Ketobacter sp. MCCC 1A13808: one gene and its partner. The protein of the gene in region 2 interacts with the protein of the main gene of each other region in a pairwise test. Links are inferred from orthologs where the notes say so. Each region holds a gene or a part of one and is shown on either strand. Other genes may lie near its edges.

Region 1 (4,337 bases), on a different replicon or contig from region 2:
GCCTCTGGAAACCATGCAAAGCCCGGTGATCGATGGTAAGAAAACCGTTTTTGTCAGCATACTGCGGGCGGGCAATGGTTTTCTGGATGGCATGTTAAGTGTCGTTCCCGGGGCGCGGGTGGGCCATGTAGGCTTATATCGTGATCCAAAAACGCTGGGCGCGGTGGAATACTATTTCAAAATGCCGCACAGCATGCACGAACGGGACGCCGTGGTTCTGGATCCCATGCTGGCCACCGGCAACTCCGCCGTGGCTGCCGTCGATCGGCTAAAAGAAACCAATCCGAAATCGATCCGCTTTGTTTGCCTTCTGGCTGCGCCGGAAGGAATAAAAAATTTTCATGAAGCACATCCGGATGTACCTATATACACCGCAGCCATCGATCGCGGCTTAAACGATCACGGTTATATTTTACCGGGGCTGGGCGACGCGGGGGACCGTATGTTCGGCACCAAGTAAAGCACCGGCTAAATGAGTTGTCATCATCAACCAAAGAATCAGGTGATGATGACAAGCTCATAGGCCTGTCCGTTTGCAAGCTTGAATTTATCCAACGCTACACCAATTATTTCAACTCTGTTACTGAATTCACTGACAGAAACCACCTTACTGTTTAAGGCGCGGTATACATCTAGCCACTAAATTCAATACGGGGGCGTTGCGTGGTGCCACCGTGCTATCCAAAGCTCGTCAGCACGTTAAAGTCTGGAAACCCCGACAAAAAATACTACATAATTAAAAGCAAACCAGGGATGGGGTTAATGTTGGCTTGACCAAGGCACCCCAAAAGGAATTCAATTATTTTTATGGAGTGAAAATGTTTAACTATCTTTTAATTTTTTTGTTTATCAGCACGTTCTTTTTAATAAATGCCGGCGCAAAAGAAAGGGACATTTCCACTGGTCGAAAAACACCGATGCTAATGAAATATGGCGAAGCAGTGAGAGCATCCGTTGCCGACGCTTATGTATATGCGCTAAGCAACAAATACAATAGAAACGTTCAATTAGGCAGTGAAGAATTCATTGAGATGCTATCGTCTCGGCCACTATGTAATTCAACCGACTCTCGCCTAGTATCAAAAAAAATGTTAAACCAACAGTGCTTGGTGATCGATTTTCCAGTCAATGCTGCGTGCAAAGATATAGACGGCTGCATTGAATTAAGAGTGCATAAAAGCGTTTATCTTGACAAAGAGTTGAATGCCTTACTCTACAGTGCCGTACGCAACCCATGTGAGCATATTCCAATAAATACCCGCTTTCATTGGACCAGTCTTTTTTATCCAAACTGGGTTTCATATGGGAATTTAAACTGTAAAAAAGATCGGTTACCGTACTCAACAGCGTATATCACCTATGGCGACACTCGGGTTGAGTTAGAGTTATAACCGTGCGAAAAGGCCGCAACCCTGGGTTAGCTCTCCTCAGGTCGCGTATGCGGGTCCACCTTGCTATGCCCCCCCCACCTCCTCTCATCAAACTACCTGACGGGTTACGTTTTTTATACAGTACTGCTCACCTACCCACTAGAGATGCGAACAATTATCATTTATAATCCGCGCCCTAAAGACCTCATTCACGCTTTTTAACCGCATTTTTCAACAGGAATTTTTCGTGGACAACCGATGGAGTAACTGGCTAATTCTGGTGCTGGTGTTTCTTGCCCACGGCGCAGCGTTGGGCGCAGCAGCACTGTGGCCGTCAGATTCTCCGCCTCAGGTCATACCACCCACTATAAGCGGCGTAATCGTACAGGCTCCGGCGGCAGAGGTGGTTCAGGCTCCGGCTGCGCAAAAAGTCAAACCTAAGCCTAAGCCCGAACCCAAACCCAAACCCAAGCCGAAGCCAAAACCGAAGCCCAAGCCCAAGCCAAAACCGAAGCCAAAACCGCAGCCCGTGGTTGCACCGCCAGAGCCACCGCCGCCGGAACCAGAGCCCGAACCCATCGCCGAGCCGGTGGAAGACGTAACCGAAGCGGAAGAGACGCCACCGGCGCCGCCTCCGGCACCCAATATTGATAGCGAAAAGCCGAACACAAGCAAAGGTGCGCCGGTAACCCCTCCCCGGGTTGATGCTCAGCACCATCACAATCCGGCTCCGGCTTATCCTTCCTCATCAAGACGCAGAGGGGAAGAAGGCGAAGTATTGCTGGAGTTATTAATATTGCCCGACGGCACAGTGGCTGACGTCACCATCAAGGAATCCAGCGGCTACCCCAGATTAGATCGGTCGGCCGTAAAAGCAGTGAAAAGCTGGCGCTACACACCAGCGAAGAAAGGCGATCAAGCCATCGAGTTTCGTTATTTACAGCCGGTTAAATTTTCCTTGCGGGGCTAACCAGCAAATTACATAAGAGGTATAAAATATGGAATCCAGTCCTTACGGCATGGCCGCACTCTGGCAACAGGGTGATATCGTAATCAAAACCGTTGCTGTCATGTTGCTGGCGATGTCGATCATCTCCTGGTATGTAATTGTCGTTCGCAGCATCGGATTACTACGCTTACGACGCATTGAACGAAGCACTCATAATTTCTGGCACGCTCGCAGCCTGGGTGAAGGAATTCAACTGATCAGCAGTGGCCGATACCAGAACCCATTCAAAAAGCTGGTAGAAGACGGGCAAATGTCTCGCGACCATCACAGTCAGCACCACAACGATTTGCACGGCCAGCTACCACTGACCGAGTGGCTGACCGCCAGTTTACGTGGCTCCATAGATGAGAGCACCGAACGCTTGCAGAAAGGTTTATCCGTTCTCGCTTCCGTCGGCAGTACCGCGCCGTTTGTGGGTTTATTCGGTACCGTTTGGGGCATCTATCACGCGCTGGTGGGAATTGGCGTATCCGGCCAAGCCAGCATTGATAAAGTAGCCGGCCCGGTGGGCGAAGCGCTTATCATGACGGCCTTCGGTTTGGCGGTCGCAATCCCCGCGGTCTTGGGATACAACGCGCTGCAGCGCAACAACAAGCTTTTGTTGGGTAAGATCAACCGGTTTGCACATCAGTTACACGCGTTCTTTCTGACAGGATCTCCGATGTCGAAAAAGAACACATCGGACAAAGTGCTTCCGCTCACTCCGCGAAAAGAGGGTCACTAACATGGCTTTCGGCGGCGGACTAGATGACAACGAAGAAGTCATGAGCGAGATTAATATGACCCCCCTGGTGGACGTCATGTTGGTACTGCTAATCATCTTCATAATTACCGTTCCGGTACTGACTCACTCGGTCAAAGTGGACCTGCCCCAGGCAGACAACACACCCAACGAAATCAAGCCGGAAACGGTCAGTATCGCCGTGACCGACGACCGCAAGATTCACTGGAACGAAGATGTTGTGAATTTTGAAGAGTTAGAGCAACGCCTGGCGGCAGCGGCCCAGCAAACCAAGCAACCGGAAATTCACCTGCGGGGCGATAAAACCGTGCCCTATGAAAATGTGGTGCAGGTGATGGCCGCTATCCAACGCGCAGGAATCGATAAGCTAGGGTTTGTGACGGAACCTGCCCAATAAGGGCAGGAAGCGCGCCGCTCCCGCCAAAGGGGTCAGAAACCCAACAAATATAATTGATGATATTCATCATTGGCATTGGCCTCCTTGATTTACTAAGGAGTACTTTGCGATGAGCGCAAAAATTGGGAACACTTTATTGGAACTGGAAGAAAAAAGGCCGCATCCATCCGGGGTAAATATGAAAGTCTTAATGAAGGTTCTGACTGCACCTATGGCGAGCGTTTGAACGTCACCGGAAACGCACGATATAACTTCTGAACTGCTGTAAACTGAAAAGCCCCACTGCGAAAGCGGGGCTTTTTATTGCGCCGGATAATCCGCTTTACTGCTGTACCACTTGGTCTGCTGAGGACGCCTTGCCTGTTGCCTGCCCCACCGCAGCATGGGTATCCAGTGACCAGCCGCCATGATGAATTTTGCCATTCCACTCCTGCACCGAAACCCACAGTTTATCTGCTGCGTTCAGCTCCGCAGGATATGGTGCATGCACGTGTTGCGTTACCCTATTACCATGCAATATCCCTTCTCCGCCTCGCGGTATCGGTGCTGGCCGCTCACCAACACTCATATACGCATAACGGATTTTTTCCACGCAGCCATCACAAAATTTCACACTGAAATCTTTTACTGATTCCCCGTCGTGCAGGTACGGCGGCTCACCATTTGCCGGCGTGGGTGTCGCAGTGAAGGGCCCGATGGATTGCTCTTCCCATGCTTCCTGTAGGGCCGGTGGCGTCAAAGACGTATATAAAAAATACACCGGCGCAATGATCACCAACCCATTCAGCCAATAACGGGATTTGTGCCATAACGTGCGTT
Region 2 (4,309 bases):
GGTCAGACAGCTGACGGATAAGTGTTTCTTTGAATTTTATTTTTATGGGCAGGCGTGTTTTGCGGTTTCTAGCCCGCTGGTATGTTTCAAGAATAAAATCCACACCTTCCTGGTCTTCATCCAGCAGTGCGAAAAAGTCCGTTCCGACTATATCCCCCTGTAGATTGAACAGGTCGATCACATTTTCACTTATGATCTCGATTCTGTGGTTTTCTTGATTAATGGCGAACAGATAGCCGTAGCTCTGGATAGACTCAGGAATGTGGATGGGTTCGTCTTCGCAATGTTCGAATGCCAACTTGTCGACGTCTAAAGTCATAGCTAAGTCCAGTCAGATAGTTACGATATTATTATATAGGGTGGTAAATAGATGGTGAGCTTCACCGGTTATGGCCCCGTGCTCGCTTTCAGGCACAGTATTCAGTTGTTCGGCTATAAACGTTTTCCAAAGCGGAGCACTATTTTGAGCAAGATGATCAATGTTTTTCTGGGGCAGGGTATTGTCCTGATAACGCTGGCGTATAATCCGGGCGCCTAATCCGGAGCCTAGCAGAACGTAGAAAAAAGCGATCTCATTAACCGGGGTCTTTGCGTGTGCAGTGCGACGTTCACCGACATCCTGCTCCAGGGCGGAAAGGTATCTGCTATAAAACTGGTGAAACCGATTTGGCAGGCGATCAGTGCGCGGTTGGTGGTTTATCCAAAATTCATACAACCCTTCTGTAACGGCGAGGTACTGATCCAGAGAGGCATTGCCATTGGAATAGACCTTCATTACCGCCAGATCTTCCAAGCGTTTATGGGGGCCGGCAATCGATTGTTTTAACAGTTGACGAAATTGGCTCATCTCTTGAGTCATGGCTCCTGTAAGTCGTCGGGTCCAACCGGTCTGTCCATTATATTTTCCTAATCCATCCTGGCGTGTTAAGCCGCTGGGCGAATCGGGCATAATAGCACGCGCGATAGCGTGTGGATCAAAAGATTTTTAGATGATTTGGTTGTATTTTGATCAGTCGGATGCCCCGGGTCTGCCTGTGGTAGACGCGACGTTTCAGGGGGGCGGGATTGGATAATAGATTAATCGGTAAGTAAGGTTAAGTGACGAATGTATCTGAGCGGTCAATAACCGATCAGATACATTGCGGGGGGACTTGTCTACCAGTTGTAACTCAGAGTGGCCATGGCTTCGCGTCCTGGATTGTAATAATCCGCGGTGCCGGAACCCACTACATGCTGCTCGTCAAACAGGTTTCTGACATTGATACTAAGATCGGCTGCTTTCGTGATCTGGTAGCTAAAGGCGGCATCAAAAAGTGTTGCTGCATTGCTGTCGCTCAAGTTGGCAGCGTCAAAGTAATAGACGCCTACATAGCGGGCACCCAGTCCAAAACTCATACCCATGTCCGGTAGCGAATAATAGCTCCAGAGCGAAGCGGTGTGTTCCGGTGCCGCTACGAAATCATTGCCCTCGATCGCGCTTCGGGTGGTGCCGCGTACGACTTCAGAATCCATGTAAGAATAGCCACCAATCAAGCTGAGTTGGTCACTCAGCTCGGCCTTGGCCTCCAGATCAAGACCCCGCACGCGGGTCTCACCCAGGGTTTCCTGCTCGATGATGCCACTGGGCTGCACCACAGCAATGGTGACATCTTTCTTAGTCAGGTCGTAAAGCGCTGCCGAGAATATGGCGTTCATATTTGCTGGCGCATACTTCGCTCCCAGCTCAATTTGCTCGCCCCGTTCGGGTTCAACACCGATTGTGGGTGGCGCAACCGATTCGACCCAGCTGATATAGGTGGACACCTGGTCGCTTACCTTATAAGTCAGCGCGCCGCGGAACGAGGTTTCCGAGAAATCATCGGCTTCAGTGAAACCGGAAAGGTCCGTGTTGGAAAGATCCATGGCGTCGTTACGCACACCCACGGTGACAATGTATTTTTCGTAGAACGACAGGTTCTGTTGCAGGAAGACGGACTTGGTTTTGTAGTCCTGATCGTTCCCGAGTTGGTAATTCAGATTTGCCGGTGCTCCCGTGTAAACCGGGTTGGCGAGGTCGATTCTCGTTGTCGTGTCGTAAAAGGTGCTGGACTCGCTTGAGGCATCCCGATACTCGATCCCCACCAGAGTACTGCTGTCGATGCGATCAAAGCGGGCATCGTATTGCAGCATGACGTTGCCGATTAGCTCATCGGCGGCACTGTCGGTACCGAAATAGTAGCGGTCAACCTCTGTGCCAGGCCGGCCTTTATAGTCGTACAGATATACGTAACCGAAGTCGTCGGTCAGATCGCTGTAACGCAGATTCCCGCGCAGGACCAATCCGTTGTCAAAATCATGGCTGATCTGGCCGGTGACACTGCTGCGTTCAACGTTGTGTTTGTTGAAATCCGGTTCACCGTAGAAGCGGCTGCGATCGTATTCCCGGTCCAGTGGATAACCGCCGCTGTTAGGGGTGTTGTCTTGCTTGAGGTAGTCCAGGATTAAGGTAGCGGAGGTATAAGCAGTGGGTTCCCAGGTCAGGCCGCCCATTACTAATTGGTCGTCATCCTTGGAATAATCGTATTCGCGTTCGCTTTCCTTGATCTTGCCGGTGAAGCGGTAAGCCAGTGTTTCATCCTCGTTGAGCATGTCACCCACGTCAATGCCGGCTTCAATATGATCAAAGGAACCGTAGGTCAGATAACCTTGGCCAAAGCTGTCGAATTTTGGCCGTTTGCTGACAAAATTGACGGAGCCGCCCGGATCCGCTGCGCCGAACAGGGTGGAGTTGGCACCGCGTAGCACCTCGACGCGTTCATAAGCGTAGGCGTCTTCGCGAACCCCGCGCATTGAGCCCAGTGTGAGCCCGTCGCGGTAAGTGGTGGCTTGGAATCCGCGTATCTTGAAATAGTCGTTGCGGTCGTCTGTGCCGTAGTAATCGGTCAGAATGCCTGGCGTATACTGCAGAACCTCCTCGGTGTTGTTGGCGTTGCGTTGGGCAATCTCTTTTTCGGTGATGACCGTGACTGAAGCCGGTGTGTCGAGCAGGCTGGTTGCGACCTTACCGCCCACCCACAGCTCCTTGGCAACAGTGGAATTGGCGTCATCATCGGCCAGGGCCTTCGCATCCACAATAATCGGTGCGAGGCGGTATTCGCCTTTCTCCTCCTGGTCCTGGGTTTCTTCTGCGTTCACGCTGAGAGGCGTCGCGACCAGTGTAGAGCAACACAGAAGAGTGGAAGTAGTAAGCTGCCACCGCGTCCATGCCGTAACAATCCGGGTATTACGATGAGTCATACTTAAAATCCTAAGTGGTTTAGCTGTGCTTCGGTTGGTTGCGTTAATGCTGGTGTTGGCAGCAAACGCTATCCGGTTAGATGTAAATACTAATGATTATACTTATTGTTCATCTTGATAGTAAGGTGCCCGGCGTGCTTTGCGGCGTCGGGAGCGAAAATATTCACGCCCTAATTGCGGGCAATACATCAGCTGTGGGTGTGAGCACTTGCCATGCCTGTGGTATCGCATACAATATCGAAAATGGGTGGTTTGAATGTTGCAAGAGGCAGGATTGTGCTCGTGGTGGCGTTAAGACCGCTATCTGATATACCTGAAAGCTAACGAATGGACTGCCTGCCGACCCATCGATAGCCGAAACATGCCTAAATTCGTTCCTCTGCCGGAGAAGAAATTTTCTTGATCAAAATACACAATTACATTCAGCACATTCCCGATACGTTCGTTGATCGCCGACCAATCAAATCAGACCGCTTGTGAAAATTCCTAAACGCTTACAGCCCCTCGCCGATGATGGTGTTATAGATGAGGTTATCAGTCGTCTAATGAGCGGCAAAGAAGCCGATATTTTTATTGTCCGTTGTGGCGACCAGATTCGTTGTGCCAAGGTCTATAAAGATGCAGCCAAGCGAAGTTTTAAAAAAGCCGCGCAATATCAGGAAGGTCGTAGAGTTCGCAGTGGACGTCAGGCGCGAGCGATGGGTAAGAATTCGAGCTATGGCCGCAAGCAGCAGGAAGAGATTTGGCAAAATGCTGAAATCGACGCGCTATCCCGATTGGCCGCTGCGCAGGTGCGTGTCCCGGAGACCTACGGTTGTTTTGACGGTGTATTAATTATGGAATTGGTCACCGATGGAGCCGGTGACGTGGCACCCAGGCTGGCCGATGTGACAATGTCGGAAGAACAGGCGATAGAAGATCACGCCTTTATGATGCACTCGATTATGTTGATGTTGTGCGCGGGCATTGTGCATGGGGATTTATCCGAATTTAACGTCCTGGTTGACGATTACGGACCGGTGATCATCGACTT

What was found. The genes of interacting proteins can lie anywhere in the genome.
Region 1: the proteins of FT643_RS07305 (region 2) and FT643_RS23720 interact in binary tests that used the Escherichia coli proteins (3 or more experiments, as listed by UniProt). The link is inferred for Ketobacter sp. MCCC 1A13808 from one-to-one orthologs.

What each region holds. Positions count from the first base shown.
Region 1 is NZ_VRKW01000010.1:112,179-116,515, forward strand. The notes cover bases 533-3,478. They hold FT643_RS23720 (energy transducer TonB), read left to right. Parts: upstream 533-1,617; coding sequence 1,618-2,340; downstream 2,341-3,478. Other genes in these bases: FT643_RS17030 (hypothetical protein), read left to right, coding at 819-1,391; FT643_RS23940 (MotA/TolQ/ExbB proton channel family protein), read left to right, coding at 2,369-3,103; FT643_RS17045 (ExbD/TolR family protein), read left to right, coding at 3,105-3,478. Outside these bases: upp (uracil phosphoribosyltransferase), read left to right, coding at 1-460; more of FT643_RS17045, read left to right, coding at 3,479-3,518; FT643_RS17050 (hypothetical protein), read right to left, coding at 3,841-4,337. UniProt on the Escherichia coli protein: Interacts with outer membrane receptor proteins that carry out high-affinity binding and energy dependent uptake into the periplasmic space of specific substrates such as cobalamin, and various iron compounds (such as iron dicitrate, enterochelin, aerobactin, etc.).
Region 2 is NZ_VRKW01000003.1:100,461-104,769, forward strand. Bases 717-3,634 are described here. They hold FT643_RS07305 (TonB-dependent siderophore receptor), read right to left. Parts: upstream 3,277-3,634; coding sequence 1,156-3,276; downstream 717-1,155. Other genes in these bases: FT643_RS07300 (heme oxygenase-like domain-containing protein), read right to left, coding at 717-847. In the rest of the region: FT643_RS07295 (ATP-binding protein), read right to left, coding at 1-319; more of FT643_RS07300, read right to left, coding at 332-716; FT643_RS07310 (PA4780 family RIO1-like protein kinase), read left to right, coding at 3,753-4,309. UniProt on the Escherichia coli protein: Involved in the uptake of iron in complex with ferrichrome, a hydroxamate-type siderophore. Binds and transports ferrichrome-iron across the outer membrane.